Regions from separate parts of the Rhizobium lentis genome, predicted to be linked through region 2. Evidence: riboswitches for the same ligand, from Rfam matches in the RefSeq annotation. Region 2 holds a riboswitch; the other holds the start of a gene.
The links. Region 2 has a riboswitch for S-adenosylmethionine ahead of metA (homoserine O-acetyltransferase MetA). Riboswitches for the same ligand answer to the same signal wherever they lie in the genome.
Positions count from the first base shown of each region.

Region 1: another riboswitch for S-adenosylmethionine. It lies ahead of J0663_RS11360 (O-succinylhomoserine sulfhydrylase); the one in region 2 lies ahead of metA (homoserine O-acetyltransferase MetA).

Region 1 is NZ_CP071454.1:2,353,636-2,368,493, forward strand. It holds gene pstB (phosphate ABC transporter ATP-binding protein PstB) at 1-656, shown strand, start outside; gene phoU (phosphate signaling complex protein PhoU) at 701-1,414, shown strand; gene phoB (phosphate regulon transcriptional regulator PhoB) at 1,548-2,231, shown strand; gene J0663_RS11330 (GcrA family cell cycle regulator) at 2,644-3,177, opposite strand; gene J0663_RS11335 (aspartate aminotransferase family protein) at 3,602-4,801, shown strand; gene argF (ornithine carbamoyltransferase) at 4,840-5,754, shown strand; gene J0663_RS11345 (Hsp33 family molecular chaperone) at 5,844-6,836, shown strand; gene J0663_RS11350 (hypothetical protein) at 6,949-7,536, shown strand; gene apaG (Co2+/Mg2+ efflux protein ApaG) at 7,920-8,312, opposite strand; gene J0663_RS11360 (O-succinylhomoserine sulfhydrylase) at 8,536-9,720, opposite strand; SAM riboswitch at 9,765-9,843, opposite strand; gene J0663_RS11365 (2'-deoxycytidine 5'-triphosphate deaminase) at 9,918-11,012, shown strand; tRNA gene J0663_RS11370 (tRNA-Gly) at 11,074-11,147, shown strand; gene J0663_RS11375 (hypothetical protein) at 11,166-11,444, opposite strand; gene J0663_RS11380 (VOC family protein) at 11,801-12,181, shown strand; gene J0663_RS11385 (methyl-accepting chemotaxis protein) at 12,430-14,424, opposite strand.
Region 2 is NZ_CP071454.1:1,691,879-1,706,736, reverse strand. It holds gene J0663_RS08185 (aldose epimerase family protein) at 1-207, opposite strand, end outside; gene metA (homoserine O-acetyltransferase MetA) at 323-1,246, opposite strand; SAM riboswitch at 1,296-1,373, opposite strand; gene J0663_RS08175 (ABC transporter ATP-binding protein/permease) at 1,527-3,383, shown strand; gene J0663_RS08170 (ABC-F family ATP-binding cassette domain-containing protein) at 3,430-5,241, opposite strand; gene J0663_RS08165 (thiamine diphosphokinase) at 5,245-5,901, opposite strand; gene J0663_RS08160 (MarR family winged helix-turn-helix transcriptional regulator) at 5,959-6,486, opposite strand; gene J0663_RS08155 (MDR family MFS transporter) at 6,600-8,138, shown strand; gene J0663_RS08150 (M48 family metalloprotease) at 8,525-10,069, shown strand; gene J0663_RS08145 (RNA polymerase factor sigma-32) at 10,165-11,028, opposite strand; gene J0663_RS08140 (CarD family transcriptional regulator) at 11,402-11,974, opposite strand; gene fdxA (ferredoxin FdxA) at 12,368-12,706, opposite strand; gene J0663_RS08130 (RNA-binding S4 domain-containing protein) at 12,901-13,305, opposite strand; gene J0663_RS08125 (helicase-related protein) at 13,308-14,858, opposite strand, start outside.

The sequences.
Region 1 (14,858 bases), 660 kb from region 2:
TGATCGGCCCGTCGGGCTGCGGCAAGTCGACCTTCCTGCGGAGCCTCAACCGCATGAACGACACGATCGAGGGGTGCCGCGTCACCGGCAAGATCACGCTTGATAGCGACGATATCTATGATCCGGATATCGACGTCGTCGAACTACGCGCCCGCGTCGGCATGGTGTTCCAGAAGCCGAACCCGTTCCCGAAGTCGATCTATGAAAACGTCTCTTATGGCCCGCGCATTCATGGCCTAGCCAAGTCGAAGGCCGACCTCGACCAGATCGTCGAGACCAGCCTGCAGCGCGCCGGCCTTTGGAATGAGGTCAAGGATCGCGTCCATGAATCCGGTACCGGCCTCTCCGGCGGTCAGCAACAGCGCTTGTGCATTGCCCGCGCCGTCGCCGTCAGCCCTGAGGTTATCCTGATGGACGAACCCTGCTCGGCGCTTGACCCGATCGCCACCGCCAAGGTCGAGGAGCTCATCCACGAGCTGCGCGAGAACTACACGATCGTCATCGTCACGCACTCGATGCAGCAGGCCGCGCGCGTTTCGCAGCGCACCGCCATGTTCCACCTCGGCAATCTCGTCGAGGAGAACGACACCGACAAGATGTTCACCAATCCGGATGATCCGCGTACCCAGGACTACATCATGGGTCGCTTCGGCTGATTGCGGCCATCCGAAGCCTTCCCCTTATTCGAGGACAAAGCCCCATGGCATCGACACATATTTATTCTGCCTATGATGATGATCTGAAGTTCCTCTCCAGGCGGATTTCCGAAATGGGCGGCCTGGCCGAACAGATGGTCGCCGAATCCGTCCGTGCGCTGGTCAATGGCGATACCGCGCTGGCGCAGAAGGTCATCTCCGACGACGTGATCCTCGATCACACCGAGCGCGAAATCGGCGACAAGGCGATCGTCACCATCGCCCGCCGGCAGCCGATGGCCTCGGACCTGCGCGAGATCATGGGTTCGATCCGCATCGCCGCCGATCTCGAACGCGTCGGCGACCTCGGCAAGAATACCGCCAAGCGCGTTATCGCCGTCCAGAGCACCGGCGTTCCACGCAAGCTCGCCCGCGGCCTCGAGCATCTCTCCGAGCTGGCGCTCGTCCAGCTCAAGGAAGTGCTCGACGTCTATACGACACGGGCCGCCGACAAGGCGACCGCTATCCGCGAGCGCGACAACGAAATCGACGCGATGTACACCTCGCTGTTCCGCGAACTCCTGACCTATATGATGGAAGATCCGCGCAACATCACGAGCTGCACGCATCTGCTCTTCTGCGCCAAGAACATCGAGCGCATCGGCGACCATGCCACCAACATCGCCGAGACGATCTATTACATGGCGACGGGCGCGCAGCCGGAAGGCGATCGCCCGAAGGATGACAGCGCCAACACCGTCGGCGCCGCGACGGAATAATCTTCCGATCAATCGATTGCGTGCGCGCCCGTTCGGGGCGCGCAAAGAGGTCGCAGCCAATTTCTGAATTTGCGCAGGACGCCTGTTTAAATCGCCCCCGGTTTAAGGCTCGTGTGCGAGGAGACGGACACGCATGATCCCGAGAGTCGCAGTTGTTGAAGACGAGGAAGCGCTCAGCGTACTTCTTCGCTATAATCTTGAAGCCGAAGGCTTCGAAGTCGATACCATTCTGCGTGGCGACGAGGCCGAAATCAGGCTGCAGGAACGCACGCCCGACCTTCTCATCCTGGATTGGATGCTGCCCGGCGTCTCCGGCATCGAACTCTGCCGGCGCCTGCGCATGCGGCCGGAAACCGAGCGGCTGCCGATCATCATGCTGACGGCGCGCGGCGAGGAGAGCGAGCGCGTCCGCGGCCTGTCGACCGGCGCCGACGATTACGTCGTCAAACCCTTCTCGACTCCCGAACTCGTCGCCCGCGTCAAGGCGATGCTGCGCCGTGCACGCCCCGAGGTGCTGTCCTCGGTGCTGAAGTGCGGCGATATCGAGCTCGACCGCGAAACCCATCGCGTCCATCGCAAGAGCCGCGAAGTCCGCCTCGGCCCGACCGAATTCCGCCTCTTGGAATTCCTGATGTCGTCGCCGGGCCGGGTCTTCTCCCGCTCACAGCTGCTCGATGGCGTCTGGGGCCACGATATCTATGTCGACGAACGCACCGTCGACGTCCATGTCGGCCGCCTGCGCAAGGCGCTGAACTTCTCCAACATGCAGGACGTCATCCGCACCGTCCGTGGCGCCGGTTATTCGATGGAAGCTTGAGCTCCCGAACACGGACGGGGTGAGGGGACGTGCCCCATGAGAGGTTGGTGGGGAACGGAAAGAGTGCGGCAAATCTCTTCTCCCCTCGGGGAGAAGGTGCCGGCAGGCGGATGAGGGGGCCACACGGCACACCCTCCCGTCATCACCTATCCCATCACGTCAACGGCAAGCGCCCAACACGACCGAAGTTCACATGGCATTGTTGGGAAGGACCGGCTTCGCCGGCCCCTCATCCGCCCTACGGGCACCTTCTCCCCGCAGGGGAGAAGAGGGAATCGAGACGTTGCGGCATGTAAGCGGGGGCCGAAGGACGGGTCGAGACCGGTGGTCGACGCTGAATGAGCGGCGCTATTGGCGCGAACCAATAAAAAACGGGCCGCTCGGCCCGTTTTTCATGTCCGGCGATCGCCCCTCAGCTCACCCGAGCGGCCGCCCGGCGGCGTTCGTTGACCGGCTGGTAGGCAAGCTTCTGGTGATAGCTGCAATAGGGCGAATTGTCCGGGGATTCGCAGCCGCAGAAGTGGAAGTCGTCCTTGAGCGGATCGCCGACCGGCCACTTGCAGGTGCGTTCGGTCAGCTCCGTCAGGCCGAGGCGGCGGGAAATCGGCACGACCACGTTGCCGGCCGGCACATAGTCCATTTCCTCGACGCCATCGACCTCGATCTCTTCCTTCAGCATCGTTGCGCCCTGCTGGCGGGTCACGGTGCGGGTGGTGATCCGGGAGGCGTAGTTCGGCGCCCGTGGCGCTGATGTCTGGCGCTTCGGTGTGCGCGCCGCGGTGGTCGTGCCGCCGGCCTTGGCACGGCCCGGAAGGCTCAGCCTGTGCACCTTGCCGATAACGGCATTTCTGCTGACCCCGCCAAGCTGCGCCGCGATCTGGCTGGCGCTCAGCCCTTCGGACCAAAGCTTCTTGAGTTTCTCGACCCGCTCGTCTGTCCAGTTCATGCCCTGTCTCCACCTTTTGCGTTGGTGATGGCAGAATCCCTCACCGTTGTCCCGGAAGCCTCCGAAACAAGAAACGCTTGATCAATTTTGGTGACTAGTTCCGCCGCATGCAGTCTAGTAATTGAACTTTAACCTAGTGTGAGGCTGACTCCGTGACAAGAGTCGCGGGAATCCGGATGAATCGAATTCCGAGTTTTCCCCAACTTGCTGCCCCTGCGTGTCATTTCTGCAATAATGCCTGTTGAAGGCGGGAAATGCCGCTGTACAAGCTTGCTGCATGCGCTAAGGGCGCAGTTTTGTTGACATTGCAGCGCGAAAAGGAAATAGTACCGCCTGCCGCCGAAAGGCGGCATTTTTGATTTTTCGGGCGCGGTTTTCTTAGCCGGAGTCCGTGCCTGACAACGCTGACCGGGAGACCCGCGCTATGGCTGAAGCCGCGCCGCTTTATGACACCTATTCTCGCGCCCCGTTGCGGTTCGAGCGAGGCGAGGGCGTGTGGCTGATCACCGAAGGCGGCGAGCGTTACCTCGATTTCGGCGCCGGCGTCGCCGTCACCTCCGTCGGCCACAGCCATCCGCATGTGGTTGCCGCGTTGAAGGAGCAGGCCGACAAGGTCTGGCACCTCTCCAACATCTATGAGATTCCTGGCCAGGAGCGCCTCGCCAAACGCCTGACGGACGCCACCTTCGCCGACAAGGTGTTCTTCACCAATTCGGGCGCCGAGGCGCTCGAATGCGCGATCAAGACGGCCCGCCGCTATCAGTATTCCAAGGGCCATCCCGAGCGTTTCCATATCATCACCTTCGAGGGCGCCTTCCACGGACGCACGCTCGCGACGATCGCCGCCGGCGGCCAGGAGAAATATCTCGAAGGTTTCGGTCCCAAGGCGCCGGGTTTCGATCAGGTGGCTTTCGGCGACATCGAAGCGGTGCGCGCCGCGATCACCGATGCCACGGCCGGCATTCTGATTGAGCCGGTGCAGGGCGAGGGCGGCGTGCGTCCGGCGACTCCAGACTTCATGAAGGCGCTTCGTCAGATCTGCGACGAAAAGGGCCTGCTGCTGATCCTCGACGAGGTCCAGACGGGCGTCGGTCGCACCGGCAAGCTCTTTGCCCATGAATGGTCCGGCATCACGCCTGACATCATGGCGGTTGCCAAGGGCATCGGCGGCGGCTTTCCGCTCGGCGCCTGCCTCGCAACGGCCGAAGCCGCCTCCGGCATGAAGGCCGGCACCCATGGTTCGACCTATGGCGGCAATCCGCTCGCCATGGCCGTCGGCAGCGCCGTGCTCGACGTCATTCTCGCCGATGGGTTCCTGCAGCAGGTGCGCGACGTCGCGCTCGTCCTCCGTCAGGGGCTGGCATCGCTCAAGGATCGTTATCCCGATGTGATCGAAGATATCAGAGGCGAGGGGCTGCTGCTCGGCGTCAAGGCGGCCGTTCCCTCGGCCGAACTGCTGCAGGCGATACGCGCCGCGCATCTGCTCGGCGTGCCGGCCGGCGACAACGTCATCCGCCTTCTTCCGCCGCTCGTCGTCACCGCCGAGGAAGCCCGCGAGGGGCTCGTACGTCTCGAGCGCGCCGCCGAGAGCGTCCGCGTCGCCAAGATCAAGAAGACGGCTTGAAAGGGATTGCCGCCTTCGGGCGCGCGACAGGTAAGAACATGGCTCCTAAACATTTCCTCGATCTTTCGGCCGTCACATCGGCCGACCTCAGAACCATCATGAATGATGCGCTTTCCCGCAAGCAGGCCTTCAAGGCCGGCACGGGCGACAAGCCGCTCGCCGGCAAGATGCTGGCGATGATCTTCGAGAAGCCGTCGACGCGCACCCGCGTCTCCTTCGACGTCGGCATGCGCCAGCTCGGCGGCGAAACGCTTTTCCTGTCGGGCACCGAAATGCAGCTCGGCCGCGCCGAGACGATCGGCGACACCGCCAAGGTGCTGTCGCGCTATGTCGATGCGATCATGATCCGCACCACCGAGCATTCCAGGCTGCTGGAGCTTGCCGAGCATGCGACCGTGCCTGTGATCAATGCGCTGACGGACGACACCCATCCCTGCCAGATCATGGCCGATATCATGACCTTCGAAGAGCATCGCGGCCCGATCAAGGGCAAGACCATCGCCTGGACCGGCGACGGCAACAATGTGCTGCATTCGCTGGTGGAAGGGGCGGCGCGCTTCGGCTACCGCATGAACATGGCCGTGCCTCTTGGTTCCGAACCCAAGGATCACTATCTGAACTGGGCCCGCAATGAGGGCGCCGAAATCATGCTCTGCCATGATGCCGACCGTGCGGTCGCAGGCGCCGATTGCGTGGTGACCGATACCTGGGTCTCCATGAATCAGGAACATCGGGCCCGGGGTCACAATGTCTTCCAGCCTTATCAGGTCAATGCGGCCTTGATGGCCAAGGCCGGCAACGATGCATTGTTCATGCATTGCCTGCCGGCGCATCGCGGTGAGGAAGTGACGGATGACGTGATCGACGGCCCGCAATCCGTGGTCTTCGATGAGGCGGAAAACCGTCTTCATGCGCAGAAGTCGATTCTTGCTTGGTGCCTGGGCGCGATCTGAACCATAATCGGACGCCGCGCGTCGGAGACTTGCGGCCGCGCGAGCGAGGGGCACGCTGACCCTTCGCTTGAAAACTAGGAGTGAAAGCCATGGCAGAAGCTGCAGCCGCCCTCGGCCAGTTCGATTTCGCCGGCGATGACCATGTCGTCCCCTTTCAGGTAGAAGGTCTGGATGTGCGCGGCCGCGCCGTCCAGCTCGGCCCGATGCTCGATGCCATCCTTGAGCGCCATCATTATCCGGCACCCGTCGCCCGGCTGCTCGCCGAAGTCGTCGTGCTGACGGTGCTGCTCGGCACCTCGTTGAAGTTCGAAGGCAAATTCACGGTGCAGACCAAGGGCGACGGCCCGGTCGATCTCCTCGTCGCCGATTTCTCGACGCCGGAGAATGTGCGCGCCTATGCCCGTTTCGATCGGGCGCTGCTCGACAAGGCCGTTGCGGCAGGCGAGACCGAGCCGGAGCAGCTGCTCGGCAAGGGCGTGCTCGCCTTCACTATCGATCAGGGCAAGTTCGCCCAGCCGTATCAGGGCATCGTCGCGCTCGACGGCACCTCGCTCGAGGAGATCGCCGGTGTCTATTTCCGCCAGTCGGAACAGATCCCGACGCGCGTGCGCCTTGCCGCGGCCGAACTCTTCGACCGCGATGACGCCGGCAAGCCGCGCCATCGCTGGCGGGCGGGCGGCCTCGTCGCCCAGTTCCTGCCGGAGGCGCCGGAGCGCATGCGCCAGCCCGATCTCCACGGCGGTGACGGCGACACCGGCGACCGCCCGCATGGCGAGGACGACGCCTGGGTCGAAGCCCGCTCGCTGGTCGAGACCATCGATGCCGATGAACTGACCGATCCGCAGGTCGGCACCGAGCGGCTGTTGTTCCGCTTGTTCCACGAGCGCGGCGTGCGCGTCTACGAACCGCGCGCCGTCTTCGACCGCTGCAGCTGCTCGCGGGAAAAGATCGGTCACGTGCTGCAGGGTTTCACCGCCGAGGAGATCGAGGCCAGCCAGGAAAATGGCGAGATATCGGTCACCTGCGAGTTCTGCTCGACCACCTATCGCTTCCAAGCGGCCGAGCTTCAGCCGGCGCAATAACATTTGGTCGCGCTTGGCGCGAAAAAGATGCGCATTGCAGCTGCACAGTGACTCGACTTTCGGTAGTTACTGTGCGCCTATTGCCCAACTGGTACTTTGGGGAGCTGCCCTCGTGCGCCTTTTATATTTCGTACTCGCATTCATTGCTGCCATGCCACGGATTGTCTTAGCTGACCAAGAGACAATCCAATGGAAAGAAGTCGGCGGCTGGAGCGTGGCTATCGATCCGACTTTAGACAATGGCTGTTTTGTTCTGACTTCCTTTGATGACAACACCATTATTCGTCTTGGTTTCAATTTCCGAAAGAAAGACAACCCTTTTTACATCATGCTCGGAAATCCAAACTGGAAATCCCTGGAGAAAGGTAAGCATTATCCCATCGAGCTCTCGTTGGACCAGTTTAAATGGACGGCTGATGCAAGGGGACTGGATATGCCTGGCCTCAAATCATTATGGATTGATTTCAAGGATCCTGACTTGATTGCGGAGTTTGAGGGTAAACTGAGTTTCCGCGCCAGCTTTAGAGGAAAGCAGATTGCAGCCCTCCGTCTGAAAGATTTCGCCAGGGCAGCGGATGAGTTGCTCGCCTGCCAAAACGCGGTAGATGATGCGGTCGCAAAACAGCCAGCGCCGCCGCGATCCAAAGATCCATTGGAAGCAAAGCCAGGTACTCAGGCCTCGGATCCTTTCGACCTTTAGTCGATTGATGTCTGGGCAAGCCTGAGGATCTACGACCGAGGGTACGGCGTCCATGTTGGTACTGACTGGAAGGCTGCAGCCGGCGGCATCCACGCGCAGTGCTTGCTGCATGGGTCCTCGGGTCAAGCCCGAGGACGACGGAGGGTGGGGAGAAACGAGCGGCAAGAGGCGGGACGTCTCGGAATTCCAGCAAAATGCGCAAACACGTTAAGCAGACCCCACGTCCAACAAATCCACTGGGACACTTTTGATGAATTTGCTCCCGACCGCTCGCCTCTTGCCGGTCGTTGTCCCGCCCTCCGTCGTCCTCGGGCTTGACCCGAGGACCCATACGGCAAGCACGGCGTTCGTGTTTGCACTGACGAACGAGCGAACCTACGCTCTCAATTCAGCACGCGCAGCAGACCCGGGGAATCCAGCGAGAAGGCAGGGATATCGACGTCGAACAGCTCGCCTTCATCGGTTTCCATCTGGTAATGACCGAACATCAGGCCCGACGGCGTGTCGAGCGGGCAGCCGGAGGAATATTCGTAGCTGTCGCCGGGGCTAAGCCGCGGTTGTTCACCGACGACGCCGGGCCCGGTCACCTCGTCCACCACCCCGTTCTGGTCGGTGATGTTCCAATAGCGGTTGACCAGGCGAACGGCGACGCCGGAATTGTTGCTGATGACAATCCGGTAACCCCAGACATAGCGATCGTCCTCCGGATCGGATTGCTCCTCCAGATAGAACGGTTCGACCACGACTTCGATATCTCTTGTGAGGGCGCGATACATGCCTTGCACCTTAGTCAAGATATGTTACCCGTATCTTATAAAGAGACCCCGTCCGTCAAGAAACGGAATGTTGATCGTCATTGAAACGACCAATAGTGAATGGGTTTCAGCCGTTAAGCCTAATCGTCAATGTTAATTTTACTTCGCAACGCCGGCGCCGGCGAACTTGTTCCGTCGATGGCGCGGCCGGACCCGGATGAGGTCCAGCCGCTCTTCCAGTTGGTCAGGCCGAGACCTTGGCGAGCGCCTGCGCGAAATCCTCGATCAGGTCGTCGGTATCCTCGATACCGGCCGAAAGGCGGACCGTGCCCGCAGAGATACCGAGCTCGGCGCGCGCCTCTTCCGTCAGGTTCTTGTGCGTCGTCGTTGCCGGATGCGTGATCAGGCTCTTGCTGTCGCCGAGATTGTTGGAGATTTTGATGATCTCCAGCGCGTTCTGCAGCGCGAAGGCCGCCTCCTTGCCGCCCTTCAGCTCGAAGGCGACCAGCGTCGAGCCGCCGGTCATCTGCTTGGCGATGAGATCGGCCTGCGGATGGTCCTTGCGGCCGGGATAGATCACCTTGGCGACCTTGCTCTGCTCGGCCAGGAAGTCGGCGATCTTTGCCGCATTCTGCGTCTGCTGCTTGACGCGCAGCGGCAGCGTCTCGATGCCCTTCAGAAGGGTCCAGGCATTGAAGGGGGACATTGCCGGGCCGGTATGGCGGAAGTAGTCGTGCAGGTTTTCATCGATCCATTCCTTGTCGGAAAGCACCACGCCGCCGAGGCAGCGGCCCTGGCCGTCGATGTGCTTGGTGGCGGAATAGACGACGATATGAGCGCCGAGTTCGAGCGGCTTCTGGAAGAGCGGCGTTGCAAACACGTTGTCGACGACGACTTTGGCGCCGACCTGATTGGCGAGCCTGGCAACGCCTGCGATGTCGATCACTTCGAGTGTCGGATTGGTCGGGCTTTCCAGGAAGAACACCTTGGTGTTCGGGCGGATCGCCCTTTCCCAGTTGGCGAGATCGCGGCCGTCGACCAGCGTGCACTCGATGCCGTATTTCGGTGCCAGCGTTTCGACGACCCAGCGGCAGGAGCCGAAGAGGGCGCGGGCGGCGACGATATGGTCGCCCGCCTTGACCTGGCAGAGGACGGCGGCGGCGACGGCCGCCATGCCGGAGGCGGTGGCGCGGGCGTCTTCGGCGCCTTCGAGCATGCACATGCGCTTTTCGAACATGTCGTTGGTCGGGCTGCCGTAGCGGGCGTAGATGAAGCCGTCGGTTTCGCCCTTGAAGCGGGCCTCGGCCGCTTCCGACGTCTCGTAGACGAAGCCCTGCGTGAGGTAGATTGCCTCGGACGTCTCGCCATACTGCGAACGCAAGGTTCCGCCGTGGACGAGTTGGGTTGCCGGGCGCCAGGTCTTGCTCATGCCATCACCTTCACATAACAAAAAAACCGGCCGCAAAAGCAGACCGGTTTCATAACCCGGTCTTTTTAGCCACTTGTTTAACGTGGCTGCAAGCCGACCGGCCAAATCACCACGGGATAATTCTGCAATACTGCTGTTAGCTGCTTGCGTCAATTCCCCGAGTTTGGTTTTGTCGGCCGCAAAATGATGGATGGGGCATGATGGCTCGCGACACTGGAATTCTGGCGGACCGCGCGATCGCGGCGCTGTTCGAAACGGGGCGTCTGAACTCCGAGCGGGAGCTGGACCGCGATCAGATCCAGCCGGCAAGTCTCGACCTGCGCTTAGGAAGCAAGGCCTTTCGAGTGCGCGCCTCCTTCATGCCCGGCCCCTCGCATCTGGTGTCGGACAAGCTCGACCGGCTGAGCCTGCATGTGATCGATCTCTCCCAGGGCGCGGTGCTCGAGACCGGCTGCGTCTATATCGTGCCGCTGATGGAGAGCTTGGCGCTGCCGGCCGACATGTCCGCCTCGGCCAATCCGAAGAGCTCGACCGGCAGGCTCGATATCTTCACCCGCGTCATCACCGACTATGCGCAGGAATTCGACAAGATCCCGGCTGGTTACTCCGGCCCGCTCTATCTCGAAATCAGCCCGCGCACCTTCCCGATCGTCGTGCGCCGCGGCTCGCGCCTGTCGCAGATCCGCTTCCGCGTCGGTCAGTCCGTGCTGGGCGAGCCGGAACTCCTGAAGCTGCATGAAAGCGAAACGCTGGTTGCAGCCAAGCAGCCGAACGTTTCCGGTGGCGGCATTGCGCTGTCGATCGACCTGACAGGCGACAAGGACGGCCTGATCGGCTATCGCGGCAAGCATCACACCGCCGTCGTCGATGTCGATGAGAAGGATCAGCACGATATCTTCGATTTCTGGGAGCCGCTCTATAGCCGCGGCCGCAACGAGCTGATCCTCGATCCCGACGAATTCTATATCCTCGTCTCGCGTGAGGCCGTGCACGTGCCGCCGGATTATGCCGCCGAGATGACCCCCTTCGACCCGCTGGTCGGCGAATTCCGTGTCCATTACGCCGGCTTCTTCGATCCTGGCTTCGGTCATGCGCCGGCCGGAGGGCGCGGCAGCCGCGCCGTGCTCGAAGTGCGCAGCCACGAAGTCCCCTTCATCCTCGAAGACGGCCAGATCGTCGGTCGCCTGGTCTATGAGCATATGCAGGAAAAACCGGCCAGCCTCTACGGCTCCGGCCTCGGCTCCAACTACCAGGCGCAGGGCCTCAAGCTCTCGAAGCACTTTCGCATCTGAAGCCGGCCTGGCGTGCTTTGACTTGACAGCGGCCCCCATCTGTTGGAAATCTCAGCCCATCGCGGGTGTAGCTCAATGGTAGAGCAGCAGCTTCCCAAGCTGAATACGAGGGTTCGATTCCCTTCACCCGCTCCAAATCCATATCCCCAGGCCCTAATCCCCGAAAAACCGGATCGGCTTATACCGGCGGTGTGCGATGATCAGGCTCCGGTCGGGCTGGATGATGTAGGTTTCCTCCACCTGCTGGCCGTACTGGTCGATAAAATCATGCGGGAAGGAGGAGCCGGGCGGCGATTTGGTGAGCTTGCTGCGCGGCTGGCCGTCATAGGTGATGCTGCCGGGAATGGGTTCGAGCCCCGGTCCGCTGTAGCTGACGGTGTTGCATCCCGTGAGAGCGAGAGTGCCGATGAGGCCAATGATTGCGGGTTTCATGTCTATCCCCTCCGACGCGACGAACCACCCGATCTTACTCTCGATCGGATGGAGCACGCCAGATGCAACTGTGCGCCCGCGTTCACGCCTTCTGGATGCACCGGTTGGAAGGCCGTGATCGGCTCGACCTCTCCATTGCCGAAAGTGGTGCCGTATGCTAGATCGGTTTCGTCGAAAAAGGCAGGATCGGTTGAGGTAAGCCCGATCCCTTCCGCGAGAGCGAAAACGACGCTCTCAAGAAGCTCTGCTCCGTGCCATGGCACGAGAACCCGCGACGTGATCCGCATGGAAATGCGGGATCCCGGCGGCATGCGGAGACGGCAAAAGGCAGTCCCGGGATTCAAACGGAGACTGTCATGCGCCTGAACCATCTCGATTTTCACGTACCCGATATTGCCGCGACGGCGGATTTCTTCATCCGCCACTTCGGCCTGAGGCTGAAGGATATGCGCGGCCAGAATGGTCTGGCGATCCTGGAAGACGATTCCGGCCTCGAAATCGTCTTCAGCCACGCGATCGCCAAGTTCGGCACCGCCGATCAGGTCGACCTGCAGCGTCAGACCTATCATATCGGCTTCATCCTGCCTGAAAGAGCGAATGTCGATGCGGTCCATGCCGGGCTGGCTGCTGCCGGCGCTGCGCTTTCCGGCCCTCCGGCGGCGATGCGCGGCGGCTGGCTGTTTTATTGCACGGCGCCTGGAAACATTCTGGTCGAAGTGGGTTGGCGGCCGGGTTAGCCCACCAAATAGAAGGGCGGCGTCCGCCGTCCGCCCCTCATCCGGCTGCCGCCACCGACCGGGGTCGAGCCACTGGTCTCGACCCGTCCTTCGGACCCCCGTAAACGGGGGGAAGGGGATGTGCCGCGACCTCTCCGTTCCCCGCCGACCTCTCGCTGGGCACGTCCCCTCGCCCCGTTTTTACGGCGAGAGGGTTAGGGTGAGGGGCAGCTATCCGCGCGAACCGGACGGGCGTGCCTCTTGCCGGCTCAGAACTCCGTCCAGTCGCCATCCTGGCTCGACGGCGTGCTGCTGCCGGCGCCGAAAGCGTTGGCGAGTGTCTGGCTGAGCGCGCGGGCCGGTGAGGCGGCCGGGCGCGCTGTGCCTTCCCTAGCGATGCGGATCGGCGCTGACTTGACTGCCGGGCGCGGGGCCACCCGCGGCGCCGCAGACGCGATCGGTGCGGCGGCGGCAAAGCCGCCGGTGCCCGTCAGCCGGAATTGGCCGAGCAGGCTGTTGAGCGCCGCCGCTTCGGTGGCGAGGTTGTGGCTGGCGGCCGTCGACTGCTCGACCATCGCCGCATTCTGCTGCGTGCCCTGGTCCATGGTGTTGACGGCGGTGTTGATCTCCTGCAGCCCGATCGACTGTTCACGCGAAGCTTCGGCGATCGCGTGGACGTGCTGGTTGATCTCCTGCACCTCGGTGACGATCACATCGAGCGCCTTGCCGGTCTCGCCGACCAGCGTGACGCCGGTCTGGACATGCGTGCCGGAATTGTTGATCAGGTCCTTGATTTCCTTGGCCGCCTTGGCGGAACGCTGTGCCAGTTCGCGCACTTCCTGGGCGACGACCGCAAAGCCCTTGCCGGCTTCACCGGCGCGGGCGGCTTCGACGCCGGCATTCAAGGCCAGCAGATTGGTCTGGAAGGCGATGTCGTCGATGACGCCGATGATGTTGGAGATTTCGCCGGAGGACTTTTCGATCTCCCGCATCGCGGCGACGGCCTTGCGGACGATTTCTCCGGATTTTTCAGCGCCGTGGCGCGTGCGGGTGACGAGCTGGCTCGCCTCCTCGGCGCGCTTGGCGGCGTCGCGCACCGTCGTGGTGATCTCTTCCAGCGCCGCTGCCGTTTCTTCGACGGAGGCCGACTGCTGTTCCGTTCGCCGGGACAGTTCGTCGGCGGAGGAACGGATCTCGTTGGCGCCGGCGCCGATCGCCCGCGCATTGGCCCCGACCGCCTGCATGGCCTCGTTGAGCTTCTCGACCGAGTGGTTGAAATCCTGGCGCAGTGCATCGAGATGGGCAACGAAGGGCTCGTCGATATGCGAGGCGAGATCGCCGGCGGCCAGGCGGCGCAGGCCATCGCCGAGCGCTGCGACGGCGCGTTCGAGCTCGGCTGCCTCGCGTGCTTTCTGCGCCTCGCGTTCGCGGCGCTCGCCGTCGCTGACGCTCCGGTCTGCCTCGGCGCGGGCCTCGATCTGACGGCGCTCGATGGCGTTGTCGCGGAAGATCGAAACGGCCTGTGCCATCTGGCCGACTTCGTCGCGGCGTTCGAGACCGGCGATCTCGCTGTCGGTGTCGCCTTCGGCAAGCCGCGCCATGCGCAGGCTGAGCCTCGTCATCGGGCCGGCGATACCCTTCTGCGCCACGGCGACGCCGCAACCGATCGCCAGGACAACGGCGATGCCGATCAGAGCGAAGGAGAAGGTGATCCGCCCGTTGACGGAAGCCGAGAGCACGTCGCCGCCATCGTTGAGCAGCGCCATCATCGCATCATTGTTGGCGATCATCTTCGGCGTCAGCGCATTGAGTTTGGCGTTGATCAGGGCAACGTTCGAAGCCGCACCGGCGCTGTCCTTGGCTTTGCTCTGTTCAGTGATCTTGTTCGCCAGGGTTTCGATGTCATCGATGCCGGCCTGAATTTCGTCGATCGCCGCCTTGCGGCTCGGGACCAGCGCCAGCGCCTGTTTCATTCGGTCACGGGCCTGCGGCAGCTTGCTCGGTGTGGTGAGCGCCGTCTGGAAGGCCGGCGTATCGGGTTTCGCGTCGGCCAGAAGAGTGACCTGCAGCACGGAGGCCACCACTGACGCGCTCGCCCGCGCGCTCAGCATCGAGGCCGTCGCCTCACGATCGATGAAGGCGCTGTAGGCGGCGTCCGCCCGGCGGAACTCGGAGATGACATAGACGAGCCCCGTCATCGAGATGAGGCCGAGAAATGCGACGACCGAGATGATTTTCGTGCGGATTTTCAGATGCTTCAGCATGGGAAATGTCACCCGGTTGGCTGGGCGTGTGGCGCGCCCGGTGCTTTGAAATCAATTGTGTAAAGAGCGCTGCTTCAAATGTCGCGGCTCAGGAAAAGTGGATTGACGCATGCATCATGCAATCGGCTGTCGGGCCCGTATCGTCGCGACAAATAGAGGCGATATTCTTTAATTCCGCGCTAACGCGCCTATGCGAACACACCTCCAATTGGGAGGCATACCGGCCACCAGAGCAGGTGCCGGCAGAGGCTCGCGCCAGCGCTCAAGGGGCCGCATCCTGACGTGCCCCGCAGGGGCCTCGAAGGGCGAGCCGGGTCAGCTGATGTCGGAAGCGCTGCCGGAGGCTGATGGGTTCGCTCACCCGCTCCCTTGCCGATGGATATTCCCCGCCGGCCATGACTCTGTTACTTCTCTGCAACCCCGCACTGCTTCGC
Region 2 (14,858 bases):
GAAATAAGCCGAATAGAGGGGATAGCTGTCGAAATCGTCGAAGCCGAGCTGTAGCGGCGCGCCATGGCCTTCGAGGCGCAGGTCCTGAATCACTGCGCCCCAAGTGATGATTCTGGCGGTCAGCCCGCCGCCCCTGATCTCGACCCGATCGACGGTCTCGCCCGACTTCGTCCGCCCGAAAACTTCCCGCTTCAACTTATCCGACATGATCGATCGTCCGTTCTTGGCGCATCCGATTCAAGACGCGCGGCGCTATAGGGTTCGACTGGAACCTGCCCGCATTTGCCTCAAACCGCAACCGTGGGATTAGCAGAAACGCCGCTCAGAGATCCATGCCGATCTCTTCGACGTCATAGGGCGTCGTCTGGTAGATCTCGTTGATCCAGTTGCCGAACAGGAGATGCGCATGGCTGCGCCAGCGGTTCTGCGGCGGAAGTGCGGGATCGTTATGCGGGAAGTAATTGTGCGGCATCTTGATCGGCACGCCGGCATTGACGTCGCGGAAATACTCGTCGGAGAGCGAGGTGGAATCATATTCCACATGGTTGAACATGTAGAGCCGCCGTCCTCTCTTCTCATGTACGAGACAGACGCCCATCTCGCTGGATTCCATCAGGATCTCCAGGCTGTCCGATTTTTCGATATCGGCGCGGCGCACCTCGGTCCAACGTGACACCGGCACCTCGAAATTGTCGGAGAAACCGTTGAGATAGATCGAGGAGGGCTTGAGATTCCGGTGACGATAGACGCCGAAGGCCTTCTCCTTCAGCTCGTACTTCGGAACGCCGTGGAAGTGATAGATCGCTGCCATCGCGCCCCAGCAGACGTTCATCGTCGAATGCACGTTCGTTTCCGTCCAGTCAAGAATCTGCTGCATCTCCGGCCAATAGGTGACGTCCTCATAGGGCAGGAGCTCGATCGGCGCCCCTGTTATGATGAAACCGTCGAACTTGCGCTGTTTTACCTCTTCCCAGGTCTGGTAAAAAGCCAGCAGGTGATCTTCGGAGGTGTTCTTCGCCTTGTGGCCGCCGATGCGGATAAGCGACAGCTCCACCTGCAGCGGCGAGGCGCCGACAAGGCGGGCCATCTGCACTTCGGTCTTGATCTTGTTCGGCATCAGGTTGAGCAGCCCGATCTGCAGCGGTCTTATATCCTGACGGATCGCCATCGTCTCGGTCATCACCCGCACACCCTCTTGAACCAGGGTTTCGAAAGCGGGCAGCGTATCGGGGATCTTGATGGGCATTGCGGTCACTCGATCAAAACAAAAAAACCGGCGGCGACAAAAAATCGCTACCGGTCCGCACGCGGCCCTTTAGCGACTTTTTTAACGTGGCTGCAAGCCGGCCGGCCAAATCACCACGGAGCCTTTAATTAGCCCCAGTCGAAGCGCGAATCAACTCCGAAAGCATGCAGGCGCTACCCACGCAAGGCTCATCACAGTTTAATGACTGATAGAATCTGTTGATAGACCGGTAACGCCACCATGTTAATAATGACAGTATGGGCGGTGTTGGAAAAGCGTGATGGCAGAAAAGATCGAGGGGAGGCCGGGAATCCGGAGGCAGGATAGGGTAGGGTATGATTTCAGCCTGACATATCGCCTCGGGGTGATGTTCTCAGCATTCTGGAATTCGCACGTGCGCGGCAAGGTGCTGTTTCTGGCGACTGTGCTCATTCTCGTCATCCTGCTGACCGCCTACGGCCAGGTTATCCTCAACGAGTGGAACGCTCCCTTCTACGATTCGCTGGAACGCCGCGACCTCGGCGAATTCTTCCATCAGCTCGAAATCTTCGCGATGATCGCCGGCACGCTGCTGCTGCTCAATGTGCTGCAGGCCTGGCTGAACCAGATGACGGCGCTCTATATGCGCGAGGGCCTGTCGCGCGATCTGGTCGACCAGTGGCTGAAGCGCAAGCGGGCACTGCGGCTCGCCTCCAGCGGCCTGATCGGCGTTAACCCGGACCAGCGCCTGCACGAGGATTCGCGTAACCTCGCCGAGAGCACGACCGGGCTCGTTCTTGGCCTCTTGCAGTCGACCATTCTTCTGGTGAGCTTCATCGGCGTCCTCTGGGAGCTGTCGAGCGGCTTCGTCTTCCACATCAGCGGCCACAGCTTCTCGATCCCCGGCTACATGGTCTGGGCGGCGATCTTCTATGCCGCTTCCGCATCGGTGCTGAGCCAGGTCGTCGGCCGCAAGCTGGTCAAGCTCAATGCCGACCGCTTCTCGAAGGAGGCCGAGCTTCGCTTCACGCTGATGCATGCCAATGAGAACATGCCGGCGATCACCGTTGCCCGCGGCGAGGAGAACGAGCGCCGCCGCATCAACACCGACATCAGCTCGGTATTGAGGGTCGTCAAGCGGCTCGCCATGGCCAACACCAACCTCACCTGGGTTTCAGCCGGTTACGGCTGGCTGGTGATCGTCATTCCGATCATCGTCGCCGCTCCCGCCTATTTCTCCGGCGGTCTCACGCTCGGCCAGCTGATGATGTCTGTCGGCGCCTTCAACCAGGTGAATACGGCGCTGCGCTGGTATGTCGCTAATTTCGGTCCGATCGCCGAATGGCGCGCCACGCTGATGCGCGTCACCGATTTCCGCCAGGCCCTCCTCGATATGGACGAGGACTACGACCTGAAGGACAGCATCGCCTATGAAAACACAGCACCTGATACGCTGACGCTGAAGGATATCGTCATCAACGCCAAGATCGGCGAAGACATCGAGGAATGCGGCGGTTTCCGCCTGCGCGAAACCGACGTAACGATCAAGGCCGGCGAAAAAATCATGATCAACGGCGATCACAGCGTCAACCGCAAGCTGCTGTTCCAGGCCATGGCCGGCCTCTGGCCGTGCGGCAGCGGCACGATGGGCCTGCCGCCGGTCGACGATATGCTGTTCGTTCCCCAGATTGCCTATGTTCCCGGCGGCACGCTGCGCGAGGCGCTGGCCTTTCCAGAAAACCCTGATGCCTATGATAAATCAGCCGTCGAAGCAGCCCTTGAAAAGGCCGGCCTGCATTCGCTGATCGCAAGGCTCGATACCCGCGCCCGCTGGGACAAGCTGCTTGATAGCGACGAACAGAAGGCGATCGGCTTTGCGCGCCTGCTGCTGGTACGCCCACGCTGGATCATCTTCGACGAAGTGCTTGAGGGCATGGAGCCGGAATGGCAGGAAACGATGGCGAGGCTGCTGACCTCCATGCCCGAAACCGGCATGATCTATATCGGCCGCTCCGAAGCCTATCTTGAGGTGCTGCAGCCGCGCGTGCTGCATCTGCAGGCTCTGCCGTCGAGATCCGAGGAGCCGCAGCAGACCGCCGCCCGGACCGGCGCCAGCGCCAGTGTGGGAACTGCGGCAGTGCCCGCGCCGGCGCTCTAACCCGACCGCCACAGGGCTGCGAACAGAAACCGGCAGGTCGAAAAAATCAACCTTCCAGCTCTTCCCTCAGCATTTCGAGCTCCAGCCACTCTTCTTCCATTTTTGTCAGACCGGTGCGCAGCTTCTCCATCTCCGCCGCAAGCCGGTTGAAAGCTGCAGGATCGCGCGTGAAAAGATTGGGATCGGCCATTACCTGTTCTCGCTTGGCGATCTCGGCTTCGGCCTTCGCCATTTCCTTCGGCAGGTTGTCCAGCGCGAATTTCTGCTTGAAGGAGAGCTTGCCCTTCGAGCCGCCCGCGGCAGGTGTCGGCTCCTGGCTCTTCGGCCGCTCCGCCGCCTTCTTGCGCTCTTCAAGCGCGCCCTTGCGCTGGGCAAGCATGTCCGAATAGCCGCCGGCATATTCAATCCAGCGACCATCAGGCGCATCAGGTATGGCGGGTGCGATCGTCGAAGTTACGGTGCGGTCGAGAAAATCGCGGTCGTGGCTGACGAGAATGACGGTGCCGGGAAAGCCTGCGACGATTTCCTGCAGGAGGTCGAGCGTCTCGATATCGAGATCGTTGGTCGGCTCGTCGAGGATCAGGAGGTTTGCCGGCCGCGACAGGATGCGCGCCAGCATCAGCCGCGCGCGCTCGCCGCCGGAGAGGCTCTTGATCGGCGTTCGCGCCTGTTCCGGCTGGAACAGGAACTCCTTCATGTAGCCGGTGACGTGCCGCTGTTCGCCGTTGACGATCAGGTTTTCGCCGCGCCCGTCCGTCAGATAGTTCGCAAGCGTATTCTCGGGATCGAGATCCTCGCGCTTCTGGTCGAGCGTCGCGATCTCCAGATTGGTGCCAAGCTTGACGGTGCCGCTATCGGGCGACAGCTGGCCGGTCAGCATCTTCAGCAGCGTCGTCTTGCCGGCGCCGTTCGGTCCGACCAGACCGATGCAATCGCCACGATGCACACGGATCGAGAACGGTGCAACGATTGCCCGGTCGCCGAATCTCTTGGTGATCTTCTCGGCCTCGATTACCAGCTTGCCGGATTCCTGCGCATCCGAGACCGTCGCCTGCACCGTGCCCTGCGGCCCCTTGTGGCCGCGATACTGCGATCGCATCGTCTGCAGTTCGCCCAAGCGGCGCATGTTGCGCTTGCGCCGCGCCGTCACACCGTAGCGCAGCCAGTGTTCCTCACGCTCGATCGCCTTGCCGAGCTTGTGCTGCTCCAGTTCCTCGGCCTCCAGCACCTGGTCGCGCCAGGCTTCAAAATGCGCAAAGCCCCTGTCGAGCCGGCGCGAGGCGCCGCGGTCGAGCCAGACGGTCGCGGTCGAGATCTTTTCGAGAAAGCGGCGGTCATGCGAGATGAGCACCAGGGCGCTGCGGGTCTTCTGCAGCTCGCCTTCAAGCCATTCGATGGTCGGCAGATCGAGATGGTTGGTTGGCTCGTCGAGCAGGAGAATGTCGGGCTCCGGCGCCAGCACGCGGGCAAGGGCGGCGCGGCGCGATTCGCCGCCGGACAGGGTGCTCGGATCCTCCTCGCCGGTCAGGCCGAGATGGGACAGCAGATAGGTGACGCGATACGGATCGTCGCCCGGTCCAAGCCCGGCCTCGGCATAGGCCTGAACCGTGTTGAAGCCGGCAAAGTCGGGCGCCTGCTCGAGATAACGCACCGTCGAGGAGGGGTGGCGAAAAACCTCGCCGGACTGCGCCTCGACCAGACCGGCGGCGATCTTCAGCAGTGTCGATTTGCCCGAGCCGTTGCGCCCGACGAGACAGATCTTGTCGCCGGGCTCGACCTGAAGTGCGGCGCCAGCCAGAAGGGGTGCGCCGCCGAAGCTCAGGTAGATATCGTCGAGTTTCAGGATGGGAGGGGCCAAAAATCAGACTCCGGAAAGATCATAGGGGCGGGCGAGCACGATCGCTCGGCCGCTGCCGAGCGAAAAGCGAACCTTGCCTTCGGCGACGTTGGAAATGGTGCGCGACGAGCCGAAAGGCAGGTGGAAATCTGTGAGCGGATAACGCGCGTTCTCGATGGAAAGCCCCGTCAGTTCGCTGAATCCCGGCACGGAAAACAGGCTGTCCTTGGGAAGGTCCAGTTCGATGGTGCCGGCAAGCAGCGGCACGGCCTCTTCCTTGCCCGAGGTCAGGAGCACATCGAAGCCATCTTCGGCCAGATTGACGGCCGACAGCAGATGCTGAAGCGCGTGATCGGAGCGTTCGCCGCCGAGCGCTCCGGCCAGGATCAGTCGCCGCGCCCCGCGCGCGATTGCTTCCGATACGGCGATTTCTCCGTCCGTCGCTGCCTTGGCCGCGGGATAAGGCTGTTTCGGCACATGGGGAAATGCACCTTCGAGATCGGCCGGCGTCGAATCGAAGTCGCCCACCCAGAGCTCCGGCGTAACACCGAGTGCAGCCGCATGCCGCATGCCACCGTCGGCCGCAATGAAACGGCTGCCGCTGATGGCGCGTCGTAGCCGTTCCGTCAGGCTGAGTTCGCCGCCGAGCAGGATGGTGAAGGTGGATTTGCTCATGGGCATTGCCCTTAGCGCAAACGGGGGTCGAGGGGAAGGGGCCTAGGGATGGGCGGGTTTCCCTCAGCCCGGCGTGTCCTTGTCGCGCGACAGGAAGACCGCCTCGTAGCCGCCGATGAAACGCTCGAAAAGCGCTGCGAAACGCTCGACATCCTGCTCCGGCCAATCGGAGACAATCTCGGAGATGATCGCCAGCTTCTGCGCAAGGATCTCGGCGAGCAGGGCCTGGCCGGCCTCGGTTATAACAACGACGATCCGCCGCGCATCGGCCTGCGAGGCTTCGCGCCGCAGCACGTTGCGCCCAACCATCTCGGCCACCACCCGGCTTGCCCGCGAGGGATCGATGCGCAGCATCTCTGCAATCATACCGACCGTAACCTCACCGGTCGGCTGGGCCCTGCGCACGGCGTCAAGCACGTCGAGATGTGAAAGCTCGAGACCCGGGGCTGCACTCTGGATCGCCAGCCGCCCGATCAGCCGCCGCCCAGTCATCAGCCGCATGCGCGCCATGCTCCGGCCGATGCGCTGCACGCTTTCGCCGTTCGGATCGACCGGGTTGTTCGACAGGGTCTTGGTCATCGCTTCATTCATGAAGGAACCATAACAGAGCGGGACGGGAAATTGAATATGCTCGTGTCATTCATGTGCCGTTGACAATTATATGCTGATAGCACATAAAAGCCGTCCAACCGGAATGACGATCCATGGACATGCAACTCGCGCCTGCGCCGCTCGTGACGGATCCTCGCCACCGGCTCATCCTCTTCTTCTTCCTGATGACCGCCATGTTCATGGCGACGCTGGACAATCAGATCGTTTCAACGGCGCTGCCGACGATCGTAGGAGAATTCGGCCATCTCGAACGTTTCGGCTGGATCGGCTCGGCCTACCTGCTGGCGCTCAGCGCCGTCATGCCGCTCTACGGCAAGCTCGGCGATCTTTTCGGCCGCAAATATGTGATGATGACGGCGATTGCGATCTTCACAGTCGGCTCTGCGGTCTGCGGCCTCGCCGTCTCGATGGACACGCTGATCGCCGCCCGCGTCCTGCAGGGGCTCGGCGGCGGCGGCATTATGGTATCGATCTTTGCCGTCAACGCTGATCTGTTCGAGCCGCGCGAGCGGGCGCGCTATCAAAGCTATTCCAGTCTCGTGCTGATGGCTTCAGGCGCAATCGGCCCGGTGCTCGGTGGTACGATGAGCGATCTCTTCGGCTGGCGTTCGATCTTCCTCGTCAATGTGCCGATCGGTTTCATTGTACTGACCGGCCTTGCCTTCATGCTGCCCTATCGTAAGCCGCATCGCCGCCCCAAAATCGATTATGCCGGTGCGTTGCTGATCGCGCTCACGACGACGAGCATTGTGCTTGCCACGGACAGCAGCGAATTGTTCGGCTCGTTGATCTCGCCGCAGAGCATGGGGATCGTCGCCTTCGGCATCGTTTGCGCCGTGATCTGGGTGTTAATCGAGCGCCGCGCGCCGGAGCCGATCGTTCCCCTGCAACTCTTTCGCAATCCGACCTTCAGCCTGCTCCTGGTGATGTCAGTCATGGGCGGCGCGATCGCCATCGGCATGGTCAACTATCTCGCCCTCTTCCTGCAGACCACGACCGGCCTTTCGCCGTCGGCGGCCGGCCTTCTCTTCATTCTGCTGACCGGTGGCCTCGTCTGCGGATCGCTGTCCGCCGGCCGCATCATCTCCATGACCGGGCGCTACAAACCCTTCGCCATCGCAAGCCTCACCTGCAGCGCCATTGCCTTCGCACTGATGTCGCAGGTCCACGCGGGAACGCCGATCGCCATCATCGGCGCAATCATGATGCTGCATGGAATCGGTATCGGTCTCGCCCAGCAGGTTCCCGTCATCGGCGTGCAGAATGCCGCTCCCGCCCGCGACGTCGGCGCGGCGACCGGCGCGGTGACGCTCTCGCGCATGGGCGGCGCCTCGATCGCCATATCAATCTATGGCGCAATCATTGCCTCCGGACTCGGCAGGGTCGGTGCCCCCATTCCCGGTGTTGTCGATATTGAGCAACTGACGCCGAAGATGATGGCTGCCCTTCCGGACGCGAGCCGCCAGGCCGTCGCCGATATCTATGCCGCCGCCTTCTCACCGCTGTTCATGACCTCCTGCGCCATTGCCTTGATCGGCCTTGCCGCCGCCATCATGCTGAAGCCGGTGCAGTTGCCTCGCGCCGGCGAGACGAAGCATCCGCAACCGGCGACGGCGGAAGCGGCGGAATAGTCCGATAGTATCGCGGGAATGCGTGACCAGCACGCGCTCCCTTATGGGAGAACAATCAGGAGCTGCGATTTTCCCGCATCGCCGCCACTCTCGGCCAGTCGCCTCAATCAGCCCGTTCTTTTTCCGCGCCGCCGACAAATCTCCGCTGCTTGACGGAACTTTCGCCATAATTTCATCCGAGCGAAGGGAGGCCTCAACGCCTGAGGCTTGCTAAAATGCAACGGCGCCACAATTAAACAGAGTCTCGCTATGCAACCGATGCGTAAATCAGCTACAGCAACGACTTGTATCGGCCTAGCGTGCAGCGCGAAATAGGGGTGCGCACCCTGTTGAGTTCCCCTTGCCAAGGCCGGTCCCAATCTGCGGCAAACCGGCAAAACAGCGACATGATGCGGAGAACCAGACTGGACAGCTTGACGACGTGGAAATCGCCCGCGCTTTCCAGTGATGCCATTTCCGCGCCGCGCCGCTTCGCCCGTCGCCTGGTGTTGCTTTCGGCCGTCGCCATGGCGTTGAACGGGTGTCAATCGCTGATCGAACAATCCTACCAGCCGAGCATCTCGCCTTCTTCCAATCCACAGATCGTCGACGAGGTGCAGAAGAACGACCCGCGTGCGGCGATGGGCGCCCGCGAGCATCCGCGCATCGTGGCAAGCTACGGCGGCGAATACAAGGATGCCAAGACCGAGCGTCTCGTCGCCCGCATCGCCGGCGCACTGACGGCGGTGTCGGAAAATCCGAGCCAGTCCTACCGTATCACCATCCTGAACTCGCCTGCCATCAACGCCTTTGCGCTGCCAGGCGGTTACCTCTACGTCACGCGCGGCCTGCTCGCCCTTGCCAACGACGCCTCGGAAGTCGCCGCGGTGTTGTCGCACGAAATGGGCCATGTGACGGCAAACCACGGCATCGAGCGGCAGAAGCGCGAAGAAGCGGAGGTCATCGCCAGCCGCGTCGTCGCCGAGGTCCTCTCCAGCGATATCGCCGGCAAACAGGCGCTCGCCCGCGGCAAGCTCAGGCTCGCCGCCTTCTCCCGCCAGCAGGAGCTGCAGGCCGATGTCATCGGCGTGCGCATGCTCGGCGAAGCCGGCTACGATCCCTATGCCGCCGCCCGCTTCCTCGACTCCATGGCGGCCTACAGCCGTTTCATGTCGGTCGATCCCGAAGCCGACCAGAGCCTGGACTTCCTCTCGAGCCATCCGAATTCCGCCCAGCGCATCGACCTTGCCCGCACCCATGCGCGCGCCTTCGGCCAGGAAGGGTCGGTCGGAGACAAGGGCCGTGACTATTATCTCGACGGCATTGACGGCCTGCTCTACGGCGACAGCCCGGAAGAAGGCTATGTCCGCGGCCAGACCTTCCTGCACGGCGGCCTCGGTATCCGCTTCGATGTCCCGGCCGAGTTTCACATCGACAATAAGGTCGAAGCCGTGATGGCCACCGGCCCGAACGACATCGCCGTCCGCTTCGATGGCGTCGCCGATAACCAGAACCAGAGCCTCACCAACTATATCTCCAGCGGCTGGGTGACCGGCCTCGACCCGTCGACCATTCAGCAGATCACCGTCAACGGCATGGAGGCAGCCACGGCGCGCGCAAGTGCCGACCGCTGGGATTTCGACGTCACCGTCATCCGCAACAATGCGCAGATCTTCCGTTTCCTGACCGCCGTGCCGAAAGGCAGCGATGCCCTCGAGCCGACGGCCAATGTTCTGCGCGCAAGTTTCCGGCGCATGACCCCGGCGGAGGCCACCTCGCTGAAACCGCTGCGCATTCGTGTCGTCACCGTCCGGCCCGGCGAGAACATTTCGACGCTTGCCGCCCGCATGATGGGCACCGACCGCAAGCTCGACCTCTTCAAGCTCATCAACGCCCTGCCCATGGGTGCCGCCGTTTCACCCGGCGATCGCGTCAAGATCATTGCCGAATAAAAGGGGCCCGGCTTACACCGGGCGAGTTTGTGCTGCTGGAGGAAAATGGTCTTGACGGCGCCGCGCGTGTTCGAGGACGCGCCGGGCAACGTCTGTTAGGCGTAGGCCGCCATGTGCGGGTCGGCGCTGACCAGCGCGCTGCGTAGCTTTTCCATCGCCCGGCTTTCGATCTGGCGCACGCGCTCCTTGGAAATGCCGAGATCGGCGCCGAGCTCTTCCAGCGTGGCGCCGTCTTCCGCCAGGCGCCGGGCGCTGATGATCTTCATTTCGCGTTCGTTGAGATGTTTGAGCGCCGAGGCGAGCCAGACGCGGCGGCGCTCGCCGTCGATCATGTTGGATACCTGCTCGTCCGGCAGAGGATCATCGCTGACGAGGAAATCCATCTTCTCCGCGCTCTCGGCGTCGCCGGAGACCGAAGGCGCCTGAAGCGAAGCGTCGTTGCCGGACAATCTGGCATCCATGGTCTGAACGTCGGCGAGGCTGACGCCGAGGGCCGCGGCGATCTCCTGATGAATGGATTGCAGCGTCAATTGCGTATCGCCCTTGGCGAGCTTGGCGCGCAGGCGACGCAGATTGAAGAACAGCGCCTTTTGCGCCGAGCTCGTGCCGCCACGCACGATCGACCAGTTGCGCAGGATATAGTCCTGGATCGAAGCCCTGATCCACCAGCTGGCATAGGTCGAAAAGCGCACGTCACGTTCCGGTTCGAAACGCGCGGCGGCTTCCAGCAGGCCGACATAGCCCTCTTGCACGAGGTCGCTCATCGGCAGACCGAAATTGCGGAACTTGCCGGCCATGGAAATAACGAGGCGCATATGCGCCATGGCGATCTGGTTGCGCGCACCGCGGTCATCGTGATCTTTCCAGCGGGTGGCGAGATCGTGCTCTTCCTGACGGGCGAGATAGGGGGCGGCCATCGCGATTTTGATCATGCGCCGATCTGCAGACATGTTCTTCATTTCGATCTCCCGAAACAGGCCTTCGCCCTCAAAATGAACAATAAAACTCATCTTCCGGAACATCACTGCCCGGACTGAATGGGGTTCCGAATGCATAAAGACCTCCCCTGGACTTTTCACGGGGAGGCCCTATCTCTCATCAGGTGCCGCTAAGACGGCAGGGTTGGACCTGTTTTTTCACGTTGCCGAATGGGCAATATTGAAAAGGCATGATCCGCTCCTCACGAACATTGATGGAATGGCAGTTCGCCCGACGAGCCAGCGCTCGACGAGCAGTCCGCAATTACATGGGGTAAACGCGGCAGCCGGGAAAAAGTTCCAATAAAAAACCCGGCACGGAGGCCGGGTTTTTTATTGGAAAAACAGGCTTGCCTTATGCGGCTTCGTCCTGCGAATCGTCTTCTTCGATGGTCTTGCCGCGCTTCGGGCCCTTGTTGAGGTTGGTCTCGACGAGGCGAACGGCTTCGGTTTCCGACATCTTGTTGACTGCGGCGATTTCGCGCGCCATGCGATCGAGCGCAGCCTCGTAGAGCTGGCGCTCGGAATAGGACTGCTCGGGCTGGTTTTCTGCGCGATAGAGATCACGCACGACTTCAGCGATGGAAATCAGATCGCCCGAATTGATCTTGGCATCATATTCCTGGGCACGGCGGGACCACATGGTGCGCTTGACGCGCGCCTTGCCCTGCACAACCTTCAAAGCACGATCGACGAAATCCGTTTCCGAAAGCTTGCGCATGCCGATGCTCATCGCCTTCGCGACCGGAACCTTCAGGCGCATCTTGTCTTTCTCGAAATCGATCACGAAAAGTTCGAGCTTCATGCCGGCAACTTCTTGCTCTTCGATAGCGGTGATGGTACCGACGCCGTGAGCGGGGTAGACGATCGATTCACCGGTCTTGAAGCCGTGACGTGCTGTAGAAGGCTTTTTCTGCTGAGTCGTCATTCTATTCAAAAACTCCCTGTTACGCTTCCGGCGGCGGCCGGAGCCGGGTCAGTCAGGCCCGGTTGAGACGGTGGATCCGTCGGGTGACTTCACTCTGGTCCCATCAGGCAAAAGCAAAGACTTCTTGCGCGCGATCTTGGGACCCGGCGCTCAAAGCGTTGATATGTCACGGAAACCGCGTACGGATTTGTTTTGCTTTCGTGATGGTTTTGGGCATGCGTCATGCCACAAATGGAACAGTAGGCGAAACCTATCACAAAAATATGAGGAAATCAATAATTTGGTTCGCATGAGCCATGCGGGCAACACAGATCACCCATATGCCACGCGCAGGATTTAAAACGTTTCACCGCGTTGCCGCCCCGAATCCGGCGGTCAAATCCGGCAGCTGTCTCAATCGCCGGAACCAGGTTTTTCGGAGAAATATTTCTCGAATTTTCCGGTCTGACCGTCCATGTCCTTGGCCTCCGGCAGCGGGTCCTTCTTGACCGTGATATTCGGCCAAATGCTGGCATATTCGGTGTTGATCTTCAGCCACTTGTCCAGGCCCGGCTCGGTATCTGGCTTGATCGCCTCGGCGGGACATTCGGGCTCGCAGACGCCGCAATCGATGCATTCGTCGGGATGGATGACGAGGAAATTCTCGCCTTCATAAAAGCAGTCGACAGGGCAGACTTCCACGCAATCGGTGTATTTGCACTTGATGCAATTGTCGGTCACGACATAGGTCATGAAGAACTCCAGGATTTCCATGCGGTTGGGGCCGGGCAACCTGGAACGTCGCGCCTATCCCCTTGCCGGACGAAAAGCGTGGACAGGCTTGGGAGGCAAGCACGCTTCCGGCAGGTTGTCAGTGACGTATCGGCTTTGGCGCCGGATTTCAAGGACAAACGATCTGCAAATGCCGCTGCCGCAGACAGAGTTTTCTAATCCTCGTCCGACATCAGCCTGTCGATTGCGCGTCTTTCTTTTTTGGTCGGACGACCGGCACCGGTCGCCCGGATCGCCTGCTCGTAGGGCGTGAGACGTTTTGTCTCATCCGGCGGCGGCGACAGGTCCTCGTAGAGCAGGCGGGCCTCCTCGTAGGGACCCCGCCGTTCACCGGCAAGACGGACGATGAGAACGACATCGCGCCGCTCCAAAGTCAGCTCGATACGGTCTCCCGGCTTGATCATCTGGCTCGGATGACTGCAGCGTTCGCCATTGATGCGCACGTGCCCCGACTGGACATGGCTCTGCGCCAGCGAGCGCGACTTAACCATGCGCGTGAAGAACAGCCACTTGTCGATGCGCTGGCGCGAACCGCTTGCCGGCTGTGTCTCCCCGCTCATGATTATTTCTTCATCTGTTCCTTGAGAGCTGCGAGCTTGGCGAAAGGCGAATCCGGATCGATCGGCTTCTCCTTGCGCGGCGGCTTGGCCTCGAAGCGCAGCGGCTGCGCGCCGCGATTATTGTTGCGGTCGTTGCGGTCATTGCGCTCGCCGCGATCCTTGCGGTCGCCCCGATCCTGCCGGTCGCCGCGCGGCTGATCGCCCCGCGGTTGGCTGTCGCGGTCGCCCCTCGCCTGCTGCGGCCGGCCGCCGTCGCGACCGCCGCCGTCCTTGCCGCGGTTGTGGCGATTGTTGTCGCGGCCGTCACCGCCGCGATTGCCGTCGCCGCCTTCACCGGCCGGCCGGCGATTGCGATCACCGCGCTCGTGGTTCTGGCCGCCACGGCGTTCGCCATGCCCGCCGCGCGCCTGGCGCTGATTGTCGTTGCGACCGCCGAGACGCCACAGGAGAACCGGCTTCGGTTCCACCGGCTCGCCGGCTTCCCCCGGTGCGGACACCGTTGCCTCGGACGCGGACACCGCTTCTGCCGGAGCCGGCGCGGCTGCTTCGATCACTTCTGCCGAAGAGTGGGCCGGGACCGTTTCCGCCACGGCTGTTTCGACAGCCGCCTCGGCTGCCGGCGGTTCGGAAGCCGTCTCTTCGGCTGCCGCGTCGGCATCGTCGTGATCGGCATTGTCGGCCGACTCTTCCGCGGGCGTCTGCGCGGCGGCGGCAGGCGCCGAAGCCGCATCCTGCGCGGCGAGGTGCGCCGACGCCTCTTCCGCCTTCACGGCATCGGCGCGATAGCCGAGACCCTTGAGGATTTCTTCCATGTCCTCGAGCGTTGCACCGAGGATCGACAGCATCGCCGTCGTCGTGGTGAAGCGGCGGCCGTCATAGGCACCTTCCGGGCGGTTGGTCTGACCCGGCTTCCATTGCAGCAGCGGGCGGATGATGTCGGCCAGCCGTTCCAGGATGTCGATGCGCACGGCGCGCTTGCCGAGGAAACGGAAGCCGGCGAGCTTGTAGAACATCCGCTCGAAACTCGGATCGGTGACGACCGAGGTGCGGCCGGCGGCAAGCACGGGAATAAGATCGCCGTAGCCCGGCTTGTCGAGACCGTCGTTCTTTAGTGCCCAGAGCAGCGTGATCAGTTCGGCCGGCGCCGGCTTCAGAAGCGCGGGAACGAAGATATGGTAGGCGCCGAAACGCACGCCATAACGGCGCATGGAGGCGCGGGCCTCCTGATCCAGCGACTTCACCTCCTCGGTGACGTCGCGGCGGAAGAGCACGCCGAGATTCTCGACGAGCTGGAAGGCGAGGCCCTTGGCGAGACCCTGCAGGTCCTCGGCGCGCGACAGATCGTCGAGCGGCTTCAATACCGTGCTGATGTGATGATTGACGAAGCGCTCGATGCGGGCGGCAACGTGATCGCGGGCATTGCCCGTCAACTGCTCGTCGGCGAGCAGAATCACGCGCGGACGCATGACGTGATCGCTGCCCGAAAGCCGCGCCACCGGATCGCCCAGCCAACGGATCAACCCATCCGACCCGATGGCCAGGTCGCTGTTGCC